3 regions of the Streptomyces sp. NPDC037273 genome follow, and region 1 is predicted to be linked to each of the others. Evidence: riboswitches for the same ligand, from Rfam matches in the RefSeq annotation. Region 1 holds a riboswitch; each other region holds the start of a gene.
The links. Region 1 has a riboswitch for cyclic di-AMP ahead of ACZ7G1_RS37190 (M23 family metallopeptidase). Riboswitches for the same ligand answer to the same signal wherever they lie in the genome.

Region 2: another riboswitch for cyclic di-AMP. It lies ahead of ACZ7G1_RS35375 (C40 family peptidase); the one in region 1 lies ahead of ACZ7G1_RS37190 (M23 family metallopeptidase).
Region 3: another riboswitch for cyclic di-AMP. It lies ahead of ACZ7G1_RS17545 (M23 family metallopeptidase); the one in region 1 lies ahead of ACZ7G1_RS37190 (M23 family metallopeptidase).

The regions. Positions count from the first base shown of each region.
Region 1 is NZ_JBVJVO010000025.1:42,272-49,310, forward strand. Features, by position in the region: gene ACZ7G1_RS37175 (bifunctional acetate--CoA ligase family protein/GNAT family N-acetyltransferase) at 1-1,728, opposite strand, end outside; gene ACZ7G1_RS37180 (HPr family phosphocarrier protein) at 1,904-2,185, shown strand; gene ACZ7G1_RS37185 (GntR family transcriptional regulator) at 2,351-3,034, opposite strand; gene ACZ7G1_RS37190 (M23 family metallopeptidase) at 3,240-4,010, opposite strand; cyclic di-AMP (ydaO/yuaA leader) riboswitch at 4,023-4,187, opposite strand; gene ACZ7G1_RS37195 (M16 family metallopeptidase) at 4,387-5,784, opposite strand; gene ACZ7G1_RS37200 (M16 family metallopeptidase) at 5,781-7,039, opposite strand, start outside.
Region 2 is NZ_JBVJVO010000020.1:131,006-138,044, forward strand. Features, by position in the region: gene bioD (dethiobiotin synthase) at 1-165, opposite strand, end outside; gene ACZ7G1_RS35350 (adenosylmethionine--8-amino-7-oxononanoate transaminase) at 189-1,469, opposite strand; gene bioB (biotin synthase BioB) at 1,462-2,718, opposite strand; gene ACZ7G1_RS35360 (8-amino-7-oxononanoate synthase) at 2,862-4,040, shown strand; gene ACZ7G1_RS35365 (ATP-binding protein) at 4,215-4,652, shown strand; gene ACZ7G1_RS35370 (cytidine deaminase) at 4,662-5,105, opposite strand; gene ACZ7G1_RS35375 (C40 family peptidase) at 5,216-5,692, opposite strand; cyclic di-AMP (ydaO/yuaA leader) riboswitch at 5,696-5,826, opposite strand; gene ACZ7G1_RS35380 (hypothetical protein) at 6,217-6,522, opposite strand; gene ACZ7G1_RS35385 (ATP-dependent Clp protease proteolytic subunit) at 6,530-7,039, opposite strand, start outside.
Region 3 is NZ_JBVJVO010000006.1:21,329-28,367, reverse strand. Features, by position in the region: tRNA gene ACZ7G1_RS17575 (tRNA-Met) at 29-102, shown strand; gene ACZ7G1_RS17570 (MerR family transcriptional regulator) at 210-950, shown strand; gene ACZ7G1_RS17565 (hypothetical protein) at 1,036-1,422, shown strand; gene ACZ7G1_RS17560 (PLP-dependent cysteine synthase family protein) at 1,485-2,507, shown strand; gene ACZ7G1_RS17555 (MFS transporter) at 2,504-3,730, shown strand; gene ACZ7G1_RS17550 (PP2C family protein-serine/threonine phosphatase) at 3,844-5,055, shown strand; cyclic di-AMP (ydaO/yuaA leader) riboswitch at 5,257-5,421, shown strand; gene ACZ7G1_RS17545 (M23 family metallopeptidase) at 5,433-6,527, shown strand; gene ACZ7G1_RS17540 (aldo/keto reductase) at 6,607-7,039, shown strand, end outside.

The DNA of each region.
Region 1 (7,039 bases):
CGCGTCGGAGGTCTCGTCCGCGAGCGCCGCCGCCAGCGCGTCCCGGAAGTCGGCCGGTTCCGCCTCCGTCGTGAGGTCGAGCGGGCGCAGCGGGCGCAGCCCCTCCGTCAGGCAGGCGTCGTACGTGAGGAGGCCGAGCGACTCGGAGTTGCCGAGGATCGCGACGCGGGGTCCGGCGGGCAGCGGCTGGGCGGCGAGGAGCAGTCCGGCGTCGACGAGTTCGGTGATGGTGTCGACGCGGATCACCCCGGCCTGCCGGAGCAGCGCGGAGACCGTGGCGTGCGGGATGCGGGTGACGGGCACCCGGTGGCCGGGCGGGGCGCTGCCGCTATGCCGGGCGCCCTTGACGACGACGACCGGTTTGACGGCGGCGGTGCGGCGGGCGAGCCGGGTGAACTTGCGGGGGTTGCCGATCGACTCCAGGTAGAGGAGGACGACGTCGGTGCCGGGGTCGTCGTACCAGTGCTGGAGGAAGTCGTTGCCGGAGACGTCGGCGCGGTTGCCGGCCGAGATGAAGGAGGAGAGGCCCGCGCCGTGCCGGTGGAGGCCGGCGAGCAGGGCGATCCCGATGGCGCCGGACTGGGCGAAGAGCCCGATGCGGCCGGCGCCGGGCATCTGCGGGGCGAGCGATGCGTTGAGCCGCACGTCGCCGGCGGTGTTGATGATCCCGAAGGCGTTGGGTCCGATGATCCGCATGCCGTACGAGCGGGCCTGCCGTACGAGTTCCCGCTGCCGGTCGCGGCCGGCGGGCCCGCTCTCGGCGTATCCGGCGGAGAGCACGACGAGGCCGCGGACGCCGTGTTCGCCGCAGTCCGCGACGACCTCCGGCACCCGCTCGGCGGGGACGGCGACGATCGCCAGGTCGACCGGCTCCCCGATGGCGCCGACCGAGGAGTGGGCGGGGACGCCGTCGAGCTGCCCGGTCTCGTCGGTGAGGGCCGCGTTCACCGCGTACACCCGCCCGGTGAAGCCGGCCCCGATCAGGTTGCGCAGGACGGTGCGGCCGACGCCGCCCGGTGTGCGTCCGGCGCCGATGACGGCGACGGAGCGGGGGGTGAGGAGCCGCTGCACGGAGCGCGCCTCGGCTCGCTGTTCCCGGGCGCGCTGGACGGCGAGGGAGCGGTCGGTGGGTTCGAGGTCGAGGTGAAGCCGTACGGAGCCGTCCTCGAAGCTGCGCTTCTGGGTGTAGCCGGCGTCCGTGAAGACCTTGATCATCTTGTTGTTGGCGGGGAGCACCTCGGCGGCGAAGCGCCGGATGTCCCGCTCGCGCGCCACGGCCGCGATGTGTTCGAGGAGGGCGGAGGCGACGCCTCTCCCCTGGTGGGCGTCCTGGACGAGGAAGGCGACCTCGGCCTCGTCGGCCGGCGCGGAGGCGGGCATGCCCTGGGCGTTGATGCGGTCGTAGCGCACGGTGGCGATGAACTCGCCGCCCACCGTCGCCGCGAGTCCGACCCGGTCCACGAAGTCGTGGTGGGTAAAGCGGTGGACGTCCTTGGCGGAGAGGCGCGGGTAGGGCGCGAAGAAGCGGTAGTACTTCGACTCATCCGAGACCTGCTCGTAGAAGCTGACCAGACGGTCGGCGTCGTCGGCGGTGATGGGCCTGATGCGCGCGGTGCCGCCGTCGCGGAGGACCACGTCCGCTTCCCAGTGGTCGGGGTAGGGGTGCTCCTGCGGGGCCGGCGGGGCCGGTCGTCCCCCCGCTTCCGACTGCTCCGACGCGCTCTGCATGGGGTCAGCCTACGGCCGCGACACGACCCTGGCACCGCTCGCGCGGCGGGTGCGCGCCGTGCAAGGTAGGGAGGGCCGAAAGGCGGTCCGATCCGGGCCGAAGGTCGGCGCGAGCACCACGCAGCACATGAGAGACTGGTCTAGACAACCCGCTTGAGACTTGAAGGGCAACACCATGGCTGAGCGCCGCGTCAACGTCGGCTGGGCCGAGGGCCTGCACGCCCGCCCCGCGTCCATCTTCGTCCGTGCCGCCACGGCTTCCGGCGTGCCGGTGACGATCGCCAAGTCCGACGGCACCCCCGTGAACGCCGCGTCCATGCTCGCGGTGCTCGGCCTGGGCGCCCAGGGCGGCGAGGAGATCGTCCTCGCTTCGGACGCCGACGGCGCCGAGGCCGCGCTCGACCGTCTCGCGAAGCTGGTCGCCGAGGGCCTGGACGAGCTCCCCGAGACCGTCTGATCCGGTCCCCCTCGCACGACTTATGGCCGTGGCCGCCGGAATTCCGGTGACCACGGCCATTCGTATGCGGGCGGTCGATCACGGGGCCCGATTCATCGAAATCAAGCTTTTAGGGCAGCACGAATATCGCGACTGAATGCCTGTCCTTTTTATACGGCGGCCACGTTAATTCCGGGCACTCGCCGTGTTGACTGCATGTTGCGAAACCCTCACACGGCCCCGCTCCGGCTTTTTGAGCCGGTGCAGCGACAATGAGCGTTCCGCGTGCAGGACCGTCAGCGCCCTGGCCCGTTCGGCGTCGCCGCGCGCCACCGCGTCCACGATGGCGCCGTGCTCGGCCCAGGCCTCCACCGGCTGGGCGGGCTGGTCCACGGCGTACATCCAGGCGATCTTGTGCCGCAGCTGGGTGAGCAGCGCCGTCAGCGGCGGGCTGCCCGAGGCCTGCGCGAGCGTCTCGTGGAACCAGCCGCCGAGCGAGCGCAGATCCTCGCCCTGGCCGCGCCTGGCCCGCTCCTGCCCCAGCCTGACCAGGCCGCGCAGCACCTTGAGGTGGGCGTCGGTGCGCCGCTGCGCGGCCCGCGCGGCGCCCAGGGGTTCCAGCAGCGACCGCATGTCGAGGAGGTCGGCGGCCTCCTGCTCGGTGGGCTCGGCGACGTGCGCGCCCGCGTGCCGGCGGGTGACGACGAAGCCCTCGGACTCCAGGGTGCGCAGGGCTTCGCGGACCGGGACGCGGGAGACCCCGTACCGGCGTGCGAGCTGTTCCTCGGTCAGCCGGCCGCCCCGCTCGTAGACGCCGTTGACGATGTCGTCCCGGATCGCCGTGCATACCGAATGCGCGGGAATGCGCATGTCCGACCTCCGCCTTGGTCCGCGCGAGACAATTCGAGCGGCGCCTGTTCTGCGCCTGATCATCGACTCTATTGCAGCACGCCGGGATTTCCGATGCCCCGGGGGAATCCATGGCGGTATTCGACCGTGTGACGGCCGACGAAAAGCCCCGGCTCAGTACGAGCCGGGGCTTTTGCGACGCGGTGCGGAACCGGGCCGGACGGGGTCAGAGGTTGACGCCGCGGGCGCGGAGGTAGGCGATCGGGTTGATGTCGGAGCCGTACTCGGCGGTCGTGCGCGCCTCGAAGTGGAGGTGCGGACCGGTGGAGTTGCCGGTCGAGCCGGAGATGCCGATCTGCTGGCCGGGCTCGACGGTCTGGCCGACGTGGACGCCGATGGAGGAGAGGTGCCCGTACTGGGTGTACGTGCCGTCGTTCATCCGGATCACGATGTTGTTGCCGTACGCGCCGCCCCAGCCGGCCTCGACGACGGTGCCGGAGCCGACGGAGACGACCCGGCTGCCGTAGGCGGCGTGGAAGTCGACGCCGGAGTGGCTGCCGGAGGACCAGAGCGAGCCGCCGGTCTTGTAGCCGGTGGAGACGTACGAGCCGGCGACGGGGAGCTGGAAGGAAGCCAGACGGCGACGCTCGGCCTCGCGGGCGGCGCGCTCGCGCTCCTGGCGGATCTCCTTGGCGCGGGCCTCGGCCTTGCGCTTCGCCTCGGCCTTGGCCTTCGCGAGGGCGACGGCCTCGACGGCCTCCTGCTCCTGGGCGGCGGCCTGGGCGTTGATCCGGTCCACGAGGGAGGTCTCGGTGATCACCTGGGTGAGGCCGGTGTCCTCGGCGGAGCGGTTGTCCGTGTCGGCGGCGAGCGCCGGGGAGGCGAGGGTTCCGATGACCCCGGTGGTGGCGAGGGTCGCGACGCCGGCGATGCCCACGCTGCGGCGCGCCATCCGGCTCGGACCACGATGCTTCCCGGTGGCACGGGTGAACGCCATGTAGTGGCTGATCCTTTCCTTCCTTCTCGCCTACCGGGTTAGCTGACGGGTTCGGAGCAGGAAGGTCTCCTACGGACCCCTCCGTGCGGCACGAAGGCGTCCGATTCACCCCAGGGACTGATGTGGGTCCCCGGCTCCCCAGGCTCGCGCCTGACGGGGACTCGGCGATGACTGTCCGATGCCGCGGATGCGGCGGGTGCAACTGGCGAACAGCCGCACCGACGCTATGCGGATCGTCTTTCAATCACCAACCAGACACGCTTTTTGTAAGACATGCCACAGGGCAAATGATCATTCTTCTCATCAATACGGACATACGGGAGGACCCCGGCGAATCTGCTGCCGGGGCCCTCCCGTTGTCACGCCGGAGCCGGAATCAGCCCGTCACGACGGTCACTTCACCGATGCCGAGCGCCCGCACCGGCTCCGCGATCTGCGCCGCGTCGCCGACGAGCACGGTCACCAGCCGGTCCACCGGGAAGGCGCTGACCACGGCGGCGGTCGCCTCGACGGTGCCGGTCTCGGCCAGGCGCGCGTACAACTGGGCCTGGAAATCGTCCGGGAGGTGCTGCTCGACCTGGTCGGCGAGCGTCCCGGCGACGGAGGCCGCCGTCTCGTACTTGAGCGGTGCCACCCCCACCAGGTTCTGCACGGCCGTCTCGCGCTCCGCGTCCGTGAGGCCTTCGGCGGCGAGGGTGCGCAGCACCTTCCACAGGTCGTCGAGTGCCGGACCGGTGTTGGGTGTGTCGATGGAGCCGCTGATGGCCAGCATCGAGGCGCCGTTCCCCTCGGCGTCCGAGCGGAGCACCTGACCGAAGGCCCGCACGCCGTACGTGTAGCCCTTCTCCTCGCGCAGGACCCGGTCCAGACGCGAGGTCAGGGTGCCGCCCAGGCAGTACGTGCCGAGGACCTGGGCCGGCCAGACGCGGTCGTGCCGGTCCGGGCCGACCCGGCCGATGAGCAGCTGGGTCTGGACGGCGCCCGGGCGGTCCACGATGACGACCCGTCCGGTGTCGTCGGCGGTGATCGGCGGCATCGGGAGCGGCTCGGCCGGCTCGCCCGTCCAGGCGCCCAGCGTCTCCGCCAGGACCTTGTCGAGGTCCACGCCGGTCAGGTCGCCGACCACCACGGCCGTGGCCGTGGCCGGCCGGACGTGCGCCTCGTAGAAGGCGCGGACGGCCGCGGCGTCGATCGCCGCGACGGTCTCCTCGGTGCCCTGGCGCGGCCGGGACATCCGGGACTCGGCGGGGAACAGCTCCTTGGAGAGCTGCTTCGCGGCGCGGCGGCCCGGGTTGGCCGTCTCGTGCGGGATCTCGTCGAGCCGGTTGCGCACCAGGCGCTCGACCTCGGTCTCCAGGAACGCCGGAGCGATCAGGGCCTCGGAGAGCAGCCCGAGCGCCTTCGGCAGCCGGGAGACGGGGACCTCGAGGGAGACCCGCACGCCCGGGTGGTCGGCGTGCGCGTCGAGCGTGGCACCGCAGCGCTCGAGCTCGGCCGCGAACTCCTCGGCGCTGCGCCGGTCCGTACCCTCCGAGAGCGCGCGGGCCATGATGGTGGCGACGCCGTCGAGACCGGCGGGCTCCGCGTCCAGCGGGGCGGGCAGGAAGATCTCCACGGCCACCACCTGCTGACCGGGGCGGTGACTGGTCAGCAGCGTCAGGCCGTTGTCCAGCTTCCCGCGGTCCGGGGCCGGGAAGGCCCAGGGCCTGGCGACGCCCGGCGCCGGCTGCGGGTGGAAGTCCATGCTCGTCAAAGACACGGCAGCGTCGGTCACTGGTCCGCTCCCTCTTCCTCGTCATCGCCGTCGTCTTCGCCCTGCTCGGCCGCCAGCGGCTCGTAGACCAGCACCGCGCGGTTGTCGGGGCGCAGCTTGGCCTTCGCGACCGCCTGCACCTCCTCGGCGGTGACGTCCAGGACCCGGTCGACGGCGGTGAGGGCGAGCTGCGGGTCGCCGAACAGCACGGCGAACCGGCACAGTTCGTCGGCGCGGCCCGCGACGGTGCCGAGCCGGTCGAGCCACTCGCGCTCCAACTGGGCCTGCGCGCGCTCCATCTCCTCGGGCGTGGGGCCCTCGGCGGCGAAGCGGGCGAGCTCCTCGTCGACGGCGGCCTCGATCTCGGGGACCTCGACGCCACCGGAGGTCTTCACGTCCAGCCAGCCCAGCGAGGGCGCGCCGGCGAGCCGCAGCAGGCCGAAGCCGGCGGCGACGGCCGTGCGGTCGCGGCGGACCAGCCGGTTGTGCAGCCGGGAGGACTCGCCGCCACCGAGCACCGTCAGGGCCAGGTCGGCGGCGTCGCACTCGCGCGTGCCGTCGTGCGGCAGCCGGTAGGCGGCCATCAGCGCGCGGGCCGGGACCTCCTCCTCGACGACCTCGCGCAGCTGCTCCCCGATGACCTCGGGCAGCGAGCCGTCACGCGGCGGCCGCTTGCCGTCGTGCTGCGGGATGGAACCGAAGTACTTCTCGATCCACGCCAGGGTCTGCGCCGGGTCGATGTCGCCGACGACCGACAGCACCGCGTTGTTCGGCGCGTAGTACGTGCGGAAGAAGTTCCGCGCGTCCTCCAGCGTCGCCGCGTCCAGGTCGGCCATCGAACCGATCGGCGTGTGGTGGTAGGGGTGGCCCTCCGGGTACGCGAGGGCGGTGAGCTTCTCGAAGGCGGTGCCGTACGGCACGTTGTCGTAGCGCTGGCGGCGCTCGTTCTTGACGACGTCCCGCTGGTTCTCCATGGACTCGTCGTCCAGGGCCGCGAGCAGCGAGCCCATGCGGTCGGCCTCCAGCCAGAGCGCGAGCTCCAGCTGGTGCGTGGGCATGGTCTCGAAGTAGTTGGTGCGCTCGAAGCTCGTCGTGCCGTTGAGCGAGCCGCCGGCGCCCTGCACCAGCTCGAAGTGGCCGTTCCCGTGGACCTGCTTCGAGCCCTGGAACATCAGGTGCTCGAAGAGGTGGGCGAGGCCCGTGCGCCCCTCGACCTCGTGGCGCGAACCGACGTCGTACCAGAGGCAGACCGCGGCGACCGGGGTCAGGTGGTCCT
Region 2 (7,039 bases), on a different contig from region 1:
GACGACCTCGTCGGCGTCGCCGGGCTCGTCCGGACCGACTCCCGTCTGCGCGGGCTTGAGCATGGCGACCGACCGGCCGGCGGCGGTGGCGGCGGCGGCCACCGCGGCCGTCACGACCGTCTTGCCGATCTCCGTCCCCGTACCGCTGACGACGATGATTCCCACTGCTGTCCCAGTCCCTTCCTCGCTCAGCCTTCGATCGCGGCGGCGCGGACCGCCGCGCAGATGCGTGCCAGGTCCTCGTCGCCGGTCACGTACGGCGGCATCGTGTAGATCAGATCGCGGAACGGGCGCAGCCACACGCCCTCCCGGACCGCCGCGCGGGTCGCGGCCGCCATGTCGACGTCGTGGTCGAGCTGGACGACGCCGATCGCGCCGAGAACGCGCACCTCGCGCACGCCGGGGAGGTCGGCCACCCCGGCGAGGCCCTCGCGCAGGCCCTTCTCGATCCGCTTGACCTCGACCTCCCAGTCCTGGGAGAGCAGCAGGTCGAGCGAGGCACAGGCCACCGCGGAGGCCAGCGGGTTGCCCATGAACGTCGGCCCGTGCGCGAGCACCGGCACCTCGCCCTGGGAGATCCCGTCGGCGATCCGGCTCGTGCAGAGCGTCGCGGCCATCGAGAGGTAGCCGCCGGTGAGGGCCTTGCCGACGCACATGACGTCGGGGGAGACCCCGGCCTGGTCGGCGGCGAACAGCGTGCCCGTACGCCCGAATCCGGTGGCGATCTCGTCGAAGACGAGCAGCACGTCGTGCGCGTCGCAGGCCTCGCGGAGCACCCGCAGATAGGCGGGGTCGTGGAAGCGCATGCCACCGGCGCCCTGGACGATGGGTTCCACGACCACGGCGGCCAGTTCGTGGGCGTGGCGCCCGATCTCGGTGCGGAGGAGTTCGGCGTACGACTCCTCGTAGGCGACCGGCGGGGCGTCGACGAAGACCTGTCGCTGGAGCACGCCCGACCACAGCTCGTGCATCCCGCCCTGCGGGTCGCAGACCGACATGGGCTGCCAGGTGTCGCCGTGGTAGCCGCCGCGCCAGGTGAAGAGCCGCTGCTTCTCGGGGCGGCCGAGGGAGCGCCAGTACTGCAGGCACATCTTGGCCGCGACCTCGACGGAGACGGAGCCCGAGTCGCTGAGGAAGACGTGCCGCAGCGGCTCGGGGGTGATCTCGACGAGCCGGGCGGCGAGCCGGACGGCGGGCTCGTGGGTGAGCCCGCCGAACATCACGTGGCTCATCTTGTCCAGCTGGCCGCGCACCGCCTCGTTGAGCACGGGGTGGTTGTAGCCGTGGATCGCCGACCACCAGGAGGACATGCCGTCGACCAGCTCGTCCTGCCCCTCGGCCGGTTCGGCGAGCCGGAGGCGCACCCCGGACGCGGACGCGACGACCAGCGGTTCCGCCCGGCCCGGCATGGGGCCGTACGGGTGCCAGACGTGCGCCCGGTCCAGGGCGAGCAGTTCGTCGTTACGCATTCGGCGCCAGGTCCGTGCCGGCGCCCCGGCGGCGCACGGCCACCAGGTCGGTCCGGGCGGTGTTCGCCGCGGCCTCGGCGGCGGGCGCCTCGGCCGGCGTCTCGGCGTGGCCGCCGCACGGACCGCAGCCGCCACCGGCGTGCGAGCCGCAGCCCGCGCCCTCGGCGGACGCCTGCGAGCCACAGCCCGCGCCTTCGGCGGAACCGTGCGAGCCGCAGCCGCCGGCCGCCGCCGCGAGCGCGTCCGCGCGGTGCTTCGGGAGCGTGGTGGTGCCCGCGCCCTCCACCTCGAAACCGGCGTCCGCGATCATGTCCAGGTCGGCCTGGCCGGCCTGGCCCTCGCTGGTCAGGTAGTCGCCGAGGAAGATCGAGTTGGCGATGTTCAGCGCCAGCGGCTGCATCGAGCGCAGGTGCACCTCACGGCCGCCCGCGATCCGCACCTCGACGTCGGGGCAGACGAACCGGACCATCGCCAGGATCCGCAGGCAGCGCTGCGGGGTGAGGTTCCACTCCTTGGCGAGCGGGGTCCCCTCGAAGGGGATGAGGAAGTTGACCGGCACCGAGTCCGAGTCCAGCTCGCGCAGCGCGTAGACGACGTCGACCAGGTCCTCGTCGCTCTCGCCCATGCCCGCGATCAGGCCCGAGCACGCGGACAGACCGGCGGCGTGCGCCTTCTGCACGGTGTCCACGCGGTCGGCGTAGGTGTGGGTCTTGGTGATGTCCCCGTACGTCGCCTCGGACGTGTTCAGGTTGTGGTTGTACGCGTCGGCGCCGGCCTCCCGCAGCCGCTCCGCCTGGCCGTCCGAGAGCAGACCGAGGCAGGCGCACACCTCGACGCCCTCGTTCTGCTCCTTGATCGCCTCGATGGTCTTGCCGACCCGCTCGACGTCACGGTCCGTCGGACCGCGCCCGCTCGCCACCAGGCAGACCCGCTTGGCGCCGCCGGCGACACCGGCGGCGGCCGCCTGGGACGCCTCGTCCGGCTTGAGCCAGGTGTACTTGAGGATCTCGGCCTTGGAGCCGAGCCGCTGCGAGCAGTAGGAACAGTCCTCGGGGCAGAGCCCGGACTTCAGGTTGACCAGATAGTTCAGCTTCACCCGCCGTCCGAACCACTGACGGCGCACCTTGCCGGCGGCCGCCACCACATCGAGCAGTTCGTCGTCGGAGGTCGCCAGCACGGCGAGCGCTTCTTCACGGGTCGGCAGCTCGCGCCGCAGCCCCTTCTCCACCAGCGTGTTCAGCAGGTCCATAACCTGAGATCCTTGCCTACCGTCCGGCCCCGGGCCAAGGAGGATCCGAACAAACGACTCCGATCGGGGTGTGTGGATGACCACATCCCGACCTCGGCTTCCTCCCGCTAGGGTCTGTGCGCTGCCTACAAAAGGATCGCCGCATGCCACAGGCCGACGACGGGCGGGCCGAGGCCCCGCGCCGTACCGCGTTCGACTGGACCGACGCCGAGGCGCGCCGCCGTGCGGAGGCCGGTCTCGTGCGTACGCTGCGGCCCCGGGCGGCCGAGTCGGACCTCCTCGACCTGGCGAGCAACGACTACCTCGGGCTCACCCGACGCCCGGAGGTCACCGAGGCGGCGGCCGAGGCGGCGCGGCGCTGGGGCGCCGGCTCCACCGGCTCGCGGCTCGTCACCGGCACCACCCGGCTGCACACCCGGCTGGAGCGCGAACTCGCCGACTTCTGCGGCTTCGAGGCGGCCCTGGTCTTCTCCTCCGGCTACACCGCCAACCTGGCGGCGCTCACCGCGCTCGGCGGCCGGGACTCCCTGATCGTCTCCGACGCCGCCAACCACGCCTCGATCGTGGACGGCTGCCGCCTGGCCCGCGCCGAGACCGCCGTCGTCCCGCACACCGACCCCGAGGCCGTACGCAAGACCCTGGACGCGCACCCCGGGCGACGGGCCCTGGTCGTCAGCGACTCGGTCTTCTCCGTCGACGGCGACAAGGCCCCCCTGGCCGAGCTCGCCGAGGCCTGCCGCGCGCACGGCGCCGGGCTCGTGGTGGACGACGCCCACGGCTTCGGCGTCCTCGGCGCCGGTGGCAGGGGAGCCCTGTACGAGGCGGGGCTCGCGGGCGACGAGGACGCGGTCGCCACCCTCACCCTCTCCAAGTCCCTGGGCAGCCAGGGCGGCGCCGTCCTCGGCCCCGCCCGGGTGATCGAGCACCTGGTGAACGCGGCCCGCACCTTCATCTTCGACACCGGTCTCGCCCCGGCCGCCGCCGGCGGCGCGCTCGCGAGCCTGCGGCTGATCGCCGGGGAACCGGGCCTCGCCGAGCGGGCCCGTACCGTCGCGACCACCCTGCACCGGCTGCTGACCGACGCCGGCCTCACCTCGGCACGGCCCGACGCGGCCGTCGTCTCGGTCCGGGCCCCCTCGCCGGAGGCGGCGCTCGGCTGGGCGGCGGACTGCCGCGAACAGGGCCTGCTGGTCGGCTGCTTCCGCCCGCCGTCGGTGCCGGACGGCATCTCGCGGCTGCGGCTCACGGCGCGCGCTGACCTCTCCGACGCGCAGATCGAGCGGGCGGTGGAGACGATCCTGCGGACGGCGCCGGCTTTCTGAGCGCGGGGCCCGGCGCGGTCCCAAGCGCGTTTCCAGGCCGCAGAGTTCACCGCTTCGGGCGACAGATGGGGACATATCTTGGTGGAACCCCGCCCGGGGCGGCACGATCGGTGGCACTCTGACGCGAAGCGCAATCCGGGGCACTGATCCCGGCGGGAAAGGGACAGCGTCGCCATGGCAGATCATCAGGAAGCATCCGTCACGCTGCCGAGCGAACCCGCCTCGGTCCCCACCGCCCGGCGGTACGTCGCGGAGGTCCTCACCGGCTGGGGTCTCGACGACGACGGCGACACCGCCGACTCGATCCGCCTGATCGTCTCGGAACTCGCCACCAACGCCGTCCTGCACACCTTCGGCCAGTCGCCGACGTTCACCGTCGACGTCCGGCTGGTCCGCGGGGAACTCCTGCACGTCGGCGTGACCGACAGCCATCCCCGCCGGCCCCGGCGTCTCCCCGCCGCCGTCCAGCAGGACAACGGCCGCGGCCTCGTCATCATCCGCTCCCTCGCGGCCGAAGCCGGCGGCCGTCTCTCCGTCACCCCCACCGAGGAGGGCGGCAAGACGGTCTGGATCACGCTGCCCTGGACAGCGGCCCGGGTCCCCAGCCTCTGACCCGGCCGGCTACCCGGTGTGCTCCCGCTGCGAGGGCCACGAGCCTTCGGCGAAGTGGCGGGCCCAGTAGTAGGGGTTGACCTCGGCCAGCGTGCGGGCCTGCCAGCGGGTCGGGTCCTCGGGGTCGGGCACGCCGACCTCGACGTCGGGCCCCCACAGGGCGAGCCGCTCCTGGCAGATGCCACAGGGCGGCAGCACGACGAAGCGGCCGTCCTCCGGGTCGCGGAAGACGCAGACGGAGGCGGTGATCCGCCGGTCCAGGGTGTACGCCTGGCAGAAGGCGCCCGTCTCCTGGCAGAGGGTCACGCCGACGTTGATGTTGTCGAGGGCGACGCTGGTGAGGATGCGGCCGTCGTCGAGGTAGACGGCCGCGGCGCCGCCGGGCTCGTCCGGCGTCCAGCGTTTCTCCAGCTGGGCGACGGCGGCGTCGACGAGTGCTTGATCGAGTCTCATCGCGGCATCCTAGGGAGCCGCTCGGACGGTTCGCCGGGCTTTTCGTTCCGGCGGGAGGGGTGCGGCGGCGCCACCGCACCCCCTTGTGCCGGGTCAGTGTCCGGCAGTGATCATCGGACGCGGCCGTAGTAGACCTTCGAGGACCAGATCTTGTCGAGCTTCACCCAGGATCCCGTCTTGGGCGAGTGCCAGATCTTGCCGCCGCCGGCGTAGATGCCGACGTGGTAGACCCTTCCACCCGAGTGGAAGAAGACCAGGTCCCCCTGTTGTCTGCTGGACGCGGAGATGTGCCGGGTCTTGTTGTACTGCTGCTGCGCTGTGCGGGGCAGCCACTTGCCCGCCTTCTTGTACGCGTAGAGCGTCAGACCGGAGCAGTCGAACCTGGTGGGTCCGGTGGCTCCGTACCGGTAAGGCGATCCCTTCTTGGACGCGGCGACGCTCAGTGCCTTGTTCGCGTGTGTGGTCGCTGCCTGGGCCTCCGGCGCCGCTCCTGGTGCGAGCAGCGTGCCGCCGACGGCGGCGAGGGTGAGAGCCGAGACGGCTCCGGCCCGGGACAGCAGGGACGGGACGTGCATCTGCGCGGTCATGCGCAACCCTTCGTCAGCCGCCTGCGAAGGATGACCTGTCGGGTTCGGGCTGGCGAAGATGCCCGGCCGCGGCTGCGGCTTCACCCCAAGGGACGGCCACGCTGCCGGAACAGCGCGTTCGCCCCGTAAAAATCGGGTCCTCCACTCCTGCCGATCCACTCCTGTCGACCAGACGTCCGGGACAGCGGCAGGACTCGGCGTCCGCCCGGACCGCCCCGCCGCGGCGGCGGGGGCTTGTCGTCGTCAGGGATCTTGACCCACGTCATGGTCGAAATCCGAGCTGAAACGGCGATATGTGAGGCTCCTCACGACTGATCCATTCGGGTGGACAGGCAGCCTTTGGGATCTTCACAGGTGTGGCCGACGAGCCCCGCACCTGCGGCGGAACGTTCGATTCCGCCAAATGCGTACACCGGTTGCGCAACTCGCTCGCTTCCTGTGTCGACTCGTCGACTACGCCGAACGGGGGAGGGTTTCTGCGGCGCGCGTCGGCCGACCGGACCTCGACACGACACGCCGGAATGTCAACTCGCCCGAGTGCGGGGGACGGTGACCCGGTCGGCCCGGCGCTCGCCGTCCAACACCCTTAGGGCGCGCGCCAATGTGTCCGCGTGCACCTCGCTCTCGCCCCGCATATGCATGAGCGTCAGCGCTTCCCGCAGCGCCTCCACCCGTCCGACCAGGGCTTGTGCCGCGCGCAGTGCCCCATAGGTATGCGAACCCCTGGATGGGTTGATCTTCCCCAGGAGGTCGACGACTTCGAGGTACGCGTCGACGAACTCGCCCTCGGCCCGGGTCAGTGCGGGCAGCGGCGGCAGCTCGGGGACCACGGCCGGCTCACCGCGCCGCGCCGCCGGCGGACTCCCGCCGGCTGAGGACGACGTGGTCGGCCAGGCCGTACGCCACCGCCGCAGGCGCGTCCAGGACGGTGAGGCGGTCGATGTCCGCGTCGATCCGCTCCCGGCTCCGGCCGGTGTGTTCGGTGAGCATGCCGGCCACCAGGGCCCGCAGCCGGAGCAGTTCGCGCGCCTGGAGGTCGAGGTCGCTCGGCTGTCCGCGCAGCGGCTCGTCCAGGGCGGGCTGTTCGAGCGTGACCCGGGCGCCCGGCAGGATCAGGCGCTTGCCCGGGGTGCCGGCGGCGAGCAGGACGGCCGCGGTGAAGACGGCCTGGCCGAGGCAGGTGGTCTCCACGTCGCAGGAGAGCGTCCGCATCGTGTCGTAGACGGCGGTCATCGCGCTGATCGAGCCGCCGGGGGAGTTGATGTAGAGCGAGATGTCCCGGCCGGGCGCCGCGTAGTCGAGGTGCAGGAACTGGGCGATGACGTCGTTGGCCGAGGTCTCGTCGAT
Region 3 (7,039 bases), on a different contig from region 1:
ACCCATGGCGTACAGTCGTGTTTACCGACGCGGGGTGGAGCAGCTCGGTAGCTCGCTGGGCTCATAACCCAGAGGTCGCAGGTTCAAATCCTGTCCCCGCTACTCAGTAGCAGCGAAGGCCCGGATCCAGTCACTGGATCCGGGCCTTCGTCGTGTCGCCACCCGTTCCGCTTGACCTTTACGCAACGTCAAGATCTAGCGTTCTAGTCATGGAGTGGTCGATCCAAGAGGTCGCCAAGAAGGCCGGCACCACCAGCCGCACCCTCCGCCACTACGGGGAGCGCGGACTGCTGGAACCGAGCCGGATCGGCGCGAACGGTTACCGGTACTACGACCAGGCGGCGCTGGTACGGCTCCAGCGCATCCTGCTGCTGCGCGAGCTGGGGCTCTCGCTGCCCGCCATCGCCGAGGTCCTCGCGGGCCAGCGGGACACCTCCGCCGCCCTGCGCACCCACCTCGCCCTCCTGGAACAGGAACGCGAGCGCATCGGACGCCAGATCGCGTCGGTGCGGACCACCCTCCACAAGACCGAGAAGGGAGAAGAACTCATGGCCGAGGAAGTGTTCGACGGCTTCGACCACACGGCGTACGAGCAGGAGGTCACCGAACGCTGGGGCGGCGAGGCCTATCAGCGGGGCGACCGCTGGTGGCGCTCGCTCGACGCCGGGCAGAAGAAGGCCTTCCTGGACGAACAGGCCGCCATCGCCCGTGACTTCGGACAGGCCGCGCGCGACGGACTGGCCGCCGGCAGCGACGAGGTGCAGGCCATCACCCGGCGCCAGGTCACCTGGCTGTCCGCCACCACGGCCCCCACCAAGGAGTACGTGATCGGGCTCGGCCGGATGTACGTCGACGACCCGCGCTTCACCGCCCACTACGACCGGCACGGCGAGGGCACCGCGATCCTCGTCCGGGACGCGATGGAGGTCTACGCGGAGCGGCACCTCTGACGGGACTGTCGGAAGTAAACGGTGGCCAAAAGCGTGCCCGCCTCTTTGCCGGGGCCCCGCACCCCACCGTAGTCTCACGCGCACCATGAGTGACGAGCGTGCGCGCGATGTGAGCGAAGTGAGCCGGCGGGCGCCCGCCGTGCTCGTGCTGCTCGCGCTCCTCGCCCTGCTCGTCAGCGTCTGCCACGGCTCCCAGGGCCACCAGCTGCCCACCCCGGGCACCGCCACCCTCTCCGCCCCCGCGCTTCCGCACGGCTGCGAGCGGTCGGGGGACGCCTGGACCTTCGACGCCCATCTCCCCGCGCAGGCCGCGGCCTCCCAGCCCGCCGCGCCCGACGCCGGCGCCGCCGCGGTCCTGCCGTACGAAGCGGACCTCCGCACCGACCCGCGCGCGCTCTGCGTCCGGGACCGGGCGGGCCCAGGCCCCCGGCCGGGCCGGCTGCTCATCGCCCTCGGGGTGGACCGGAACTGAACCGGGTCCCGCACTCGCGTGACCAGGTTCCCTTTCGCGTACCCACTCCAAGGACGTACACCATGACCGCACCACTGATGCTGCCCGTCGAGGGGCAGACCGTCGGCAACACCCCCGTCCTGTGGACGGACGACGGCTACTGGGCCAAGCTCGAAGGCTTCAACTTCGGCGGCATCAAGGACCGCGCCGCCCTCTACATGGTCGAGCAGGCCCGCCGCCGGGGTGCACTGCGGCCCGGCGCCCCGATCGTCGAGTCGACCTCCGGGACCCTCGGCCTCGGCCTCGCCCTCGCGGGCGTCCTCCACGGCCACCCCGTGCACGTCGTCACCGACCCGGGCCTCGAACCGATCGTCGAGCGGATGCTCGTCGCCCACGGCGCCCGGGTGCACGTGGTGACCGAGCCGAGCCCGCGGGGCGGCTGGCAGCAGGCCCGGATGGACCGGGTCGCCGAACTGCTGCTGAGCCTCGACGGGGCCTGGTGGCCCGACCAGTACGGGAACCCCGACAACCCCGCCGCCTATGCGGGGCTCGCCGCCGAACTGTCCGCGCAGCTCGACCGGATCGACGTCCTCGTCTGCGCGGTCGGCACCGGCGGCCACTCGGCCGGCATCTCCCGGGCGCTGCGCGCGACCGGCAGCCCCGCCCTGGAACTGGTGGGCGTGGACTCGGTGAACTCCACCGTCTTCGGCCTGCCGGCCGGGGAGCGGCTGATGCGCGGCCTCGGCTCCTCCATCCATCCGGGGAACGTCGACCACGGGGCCTTCGACGAGGTGCACTGGGTGGGCCCGGCGGAGGCGGTCCGGACGGCCCGGCGGCTGGCCTCGCGCCACTTCGCGACCGGCGGCTGGAGCGTGGGCGCGGTCGCCCTGGTCGCCGGCTGGCTGGCCCGCACGCGGCCGCGCGGCACCCGGATCGCGGCCGTCTTCCCTGACGGGCCGCAGCGGTACTTCGACACCGTCTTCAACGACGAGTTCTGCGCGGCGCACGGGCTGCTCGACGGTCCCGTACGGGAGGACCCCGCCGCGTACGTCTCCGCCGACACGGTCAGCGGCTGGACCCGCCGGGTCCTGGAGCGTGCCCGGTGACGACGGCGACCGCGCCCGCCAAGGGCGGCGTCTGGCGGCAGAGCCGTACCTTCGAGCCCGCCGTACGGCTCCTCTTCCTCAACCAGCTCACCATCAACCTCGGCTTCTACATGCTGATGCCGTACCTGGCCGCGCACCTCGCGGACGGGCTCGGCATGGCGGCCTGGGCGGTCGGGCTCGTCCTCGGCGCCAGGAACCTGTCCCAGCAGGGCATGTTCCTCGTCGGCGGGGCGCTCGCCGACCGGCTCGGCTTCAAGCCGCTCATCGTGGCCGGCTGCGCGCTGCGGACGGTGGGCTTCGGGGCGCTCGCCTTCGCCCAGTCGCTGCCGATGCTGATCGCCGCCTCGCTGGCGACCGGGCTCGCGGGGGCGCTGTTCAACCCCGCCGTACGGGCCTGCCTCGCGGCCGAGGCGGGGGAGGAGCGGCGGGTCGAGGCCTTCGCGCTCTTCAACGTGTACTACCAGGCGGGCATCCTGCTCGGGCCGCTCGTCGGGGTGGCCCTGACCGGGGTGTCGTTCCGGCTGACGTGCCTGGTCGCGGCGGTCCTGTTCGCCGGCCTGACCCTCGTACAGCTCCGGCACCTTCCCGTACGGGCCGTGCGCGAGCCGAAGGGGGCGGGGGAGCGGGGGCAGTTCCGCACGGTGCTGTCCCACCGGACCTTCTGGTTCTTCTCGCTCGCCATGACCGGCTCGTACGTCCTGTCCTTCCAGGTCTACCTGGCGCTGCCGCTCGCGGCCGACGGCACGGCGCTCACCACGGCGCTGTTCGTCGTCTCCGCGCTCGTGGCGCTCGCCGGGCAGCTGCGGATCACGGCCTGGTGCCGGCGGCGCCTCACCCGGGAGCGCTGCCTCGTCCTCGGGCTCGCCCTCATGGGCGGCGCGTTCCTGGCACCGGCGGCGCTGGGCCGGGGCGCGGCCGGGCTGTTGCTCTGCGCGGCGGTCCTCGCCGTCGCGAACGCGGTGCTCTACCCCTACGAGATGGACACCGTCGTCGCCCTCTCCCGGGGCCGCTGGGTCGCCACCCACTACGGGCTCTACAACACCGTGTGCGGGATCGGCATCACCCTCGGGAACCTCGGGACGGGCGCGCTGCTCGACGTCACCGGCTGGTCGGCGGCACCCTGGCTCGCCCTGTGCGCCGTCGGTCTGGTCTGCGCGGCGGCGATGGCCCTGCTGTCCAGGGGCGGACGGCTGGCGGAGGAGAGCCCCCCAGGAAGCGCCTGACCTTCCGGGCTACGCCACTCGGCCCCGTGGGAGTCGCCCGCCGGTGCGGCGGCGGCCACGCTGGGAGGGCGCGGTGCGGACCGCGGCCGGTCGGACCGGGCAGGAGAGCACAGGTGGGGCACCCCCAAGGAGTGGCGGGCGGCGGGCGGCGGCGTGACGAGGGCCGTCCGGCGTACGGCGGCGCGCGGCGGTTCATCCGCGCGCTGCCCCCGCTGGTCATCGTGGGCGGGGTCTTCTTCGACGTGTCGACCCCGCCCGCGTACACGGCGGCGCCGCTCTTCTCCGCCGCCCCGCTGATCGCCGCGCCCTTCTTCTCGACGCTCACCACCCTGCTCACCGGGATCGCCGCCGTCCTCGCCTCCATCGGGCTGCACGTCTACAACGGCACCGCCGACGAGATCCCGGCGCTCACCGAGACCCTGACCGTCCTCACGGTCTCCGCGCTCGCCCTCCTCATCAACCGGGTGGTGCGCCGCAGCGGCGAACGGCTCGCCTCGGCGCGGGTCATCGCGGAGACCGCGCAGAAGGCGGTCCTCCCGATGCCCGCCGAGCGGATCGGCGGGCTCCAGTGCGCGGCGCGGTACGAGGCGGCGCAGGCGGACGCGTTCATCGGCGGCGACCTGTTCGCCGTCCAGGACACCCCGCACGGGGTGCGGCTCGTCGTCGGGGACGTACGGGGCAAGGGGATGGACGCGGTGGAGGCCGTTGCCGTCGTCATCGGGGCCTTCCGCGAGGCGGCCGAACAGGAACGGACCCTGGAGGGCGTGGCCGAGCGCCTCGAACGGGCGCTGGCCAGGGAGGGCACCCGGCGGCACGGGCTCGACGCCTTCGAGGGGTTCACCACCGCCGTCCTCGCCGAGCTTCCGCGCGCCGACGGCAGCGGCACCTTCAGCGGTTTCGTACGGGTGGTGAACCGCGGGCACCCGCCGCCGCTGCTGCTGTACGCGGACGGGCACCTGGACCTGCTGGACCCGGCCGAGCCCGCGCTGCCGCTCGGCATGGGGGATCTCGCGGCCTGGCCTGACCGGGCCGAGGCGCGGCCCTATCCGCCGGGCGCGACCCTGCTCTTCTACACCGACGGCCTCTCGGAGGCGCGGAACGCCGAAGGCGTCTTCTACGATCCGGCCGAGCGACTGGCCGGCCGGATCTTCCCGGGACCCGAGGAACTCCTCGACGCGCTCGTGGACGACGTACGGCTCCACACCGGCGGCGGGTCGACGGACGACATGGCGCTGCTCGCGGTGAGCAGGCCGGCGGCGGGGCAGCCGGAGCGGCGCAGGACGATGCCGGTGGTGCCGCCCGGCGGGTCCGGTCACCAGGTGTAGTCGAGGGGTGTCACTGCGATAACAATTGACATAACGTCAGATCGCGAGGTTTCCCTTATCCCGTTCTGAACGGGGGTCAACTCGGGCGATTACCTCCCAATTCAATGAACGATCAAGCGGAACGGCTTGGAATCGGGACCCCCTGTCTATTAACGTTCGATAACGCAGCGCGGTCGTCACACCCGTCGCAAGAGGCGGCACCGTGCGCACGCGCCGAATCCTGAAAAGGAACCGGGGAACCACCACTTGGGGTGAATCGGGCCCCTTCGCACCCGTGCGGACCACGCACCCGTGCGGTCGAGCCCGTAGGAGACCTTCCTGCTCCGAACCCGTCAGCTAACCCGGTAGGCGAGAAGGAAGGAAAGGAGCGCGCCTCCGTGGCGTCCAACACTCCCGCACCCGAAGCCCCCTTCGATGCCTTCGGTGGTGGTGCGGGTCCCGCCGCCCCGGACACCGAGTGGAATCCCACCGAGGACTCCCTCCGCGCGCAGAGCCGCTCCGGCGGCCGCCACCGGGTCGTCAAGCAGCGCTCCAACTTCGCCCGTTCCTCCACCGTCCTCGGCGTCGGCGTGATCGCCGCCGTCGGCGCGGGCGGCCTCGCCACCGCGCAGGAGAAGCCCCCGGTCGCGATATCGCTCCCCGACCTGGACCTCCCGGACCCCCACGACCTCCCCGGCGTCGGCGACCTCCTCCCCGGCGAGGACAGCGCGCCCGTCAGCGCGGCCCGCGCCAACCCCAACCCGCTCACCGCCGCCACCTACACCACCGGCGCCGACGAGCAGGCCGACAGCGCCACCAGGACCGCGTCCGGCGCCGCCGACGCGGGCGAGGCCCTGCGCGCCCGCATCCTCCAGCAGGCCGAGTCGCAGCAGGCCTCCGCCGACGCCGCCGAGAAGGCCGCCGCGGAGAAGCTCGCCGCCGAGAAGGCCGCCGCCGAGGCCAAGGCCAAGGAAGCGGCGGCGGAGAAGGCGGCCGCCGACGCCAAGGCGAAGGCCGAGGCCGAAGCGAAGGCCAAGGCGGAAGCGGAAGCCGCGGCCAAGGCGGAGGCCGAGCGCCTCGCCAAGCTCGCCGCGAGCTACTCGCTGCCCCTCTCCTCGTACAGCCTCACCGCCACCTACATGCAGTCCGGCTCGATGTGGTCCTCCGGCTACCACACCGGCCTCGACTTCGCCGCGCCCACCGGCACCCCGCTCAAGGCCGTCCACGGCGCCACCGTCAAGTCCGCGGGCTGGTCCGGCTCCTACGGCTACCGGATCGTCCTGGAGCTCGCCGACGGCACCGAGGTCTGGTACTGCCACCTCTCCTCCATGACGGTCTCCGCAGGCCAGACCGTCGGCACCGGCGAGACCATCGGCCGCGTCGGCGCCACCGGCAACGTCACCGGCGCCCACCTCCACATGGAGGTCCACACCTCCGGCGGCGACGGCATCGACCCGGCGGCCTGGCTCCGCTCCAAGGGCCTGTCGCTCTGACCCCGTCACCCGCTCCGGGCGCCCCGCCTCCCGGAGCCCGGACGGAATAGGCCCGGCGGCGCGAGCGGTTGATCCCCCCATGACCTCTCTGCGCCCGCTGGGCAGTTCCGACCTGCACGTCTTCCCGCTCGCCCTCGGCGGCAACGTCTTCGGCTGGACCGCCGACGAGGCCCAGTCCTTCGCCGTCCTCGACGCCTACGCCGCGGCGGGCGGCAACTTCGTCGACTCCGCCGACGTCTACTCCGCCTGGGCCGAGGGCAACGAGGGCGGCGAGTCCGAGACGGTCATCGGCCGCTGGCTCGCCTCCCGCGGCAACCGCGACGACATCGTCGTCGCCACCAAGGTCGGCGCCCACCCCCACTTCAAGGGGCTCTCCGCCACCACCATCAAGGCCGCCGCCGAGGAGTCGCTGCGCCGCCTCGGCACCGACCACATCGACCTGTACTACACGCACTTCGACGACGAGACCGTCCCCGTCGAGGAGATCGTCACCGCCCTCGACCAGCTGGTGA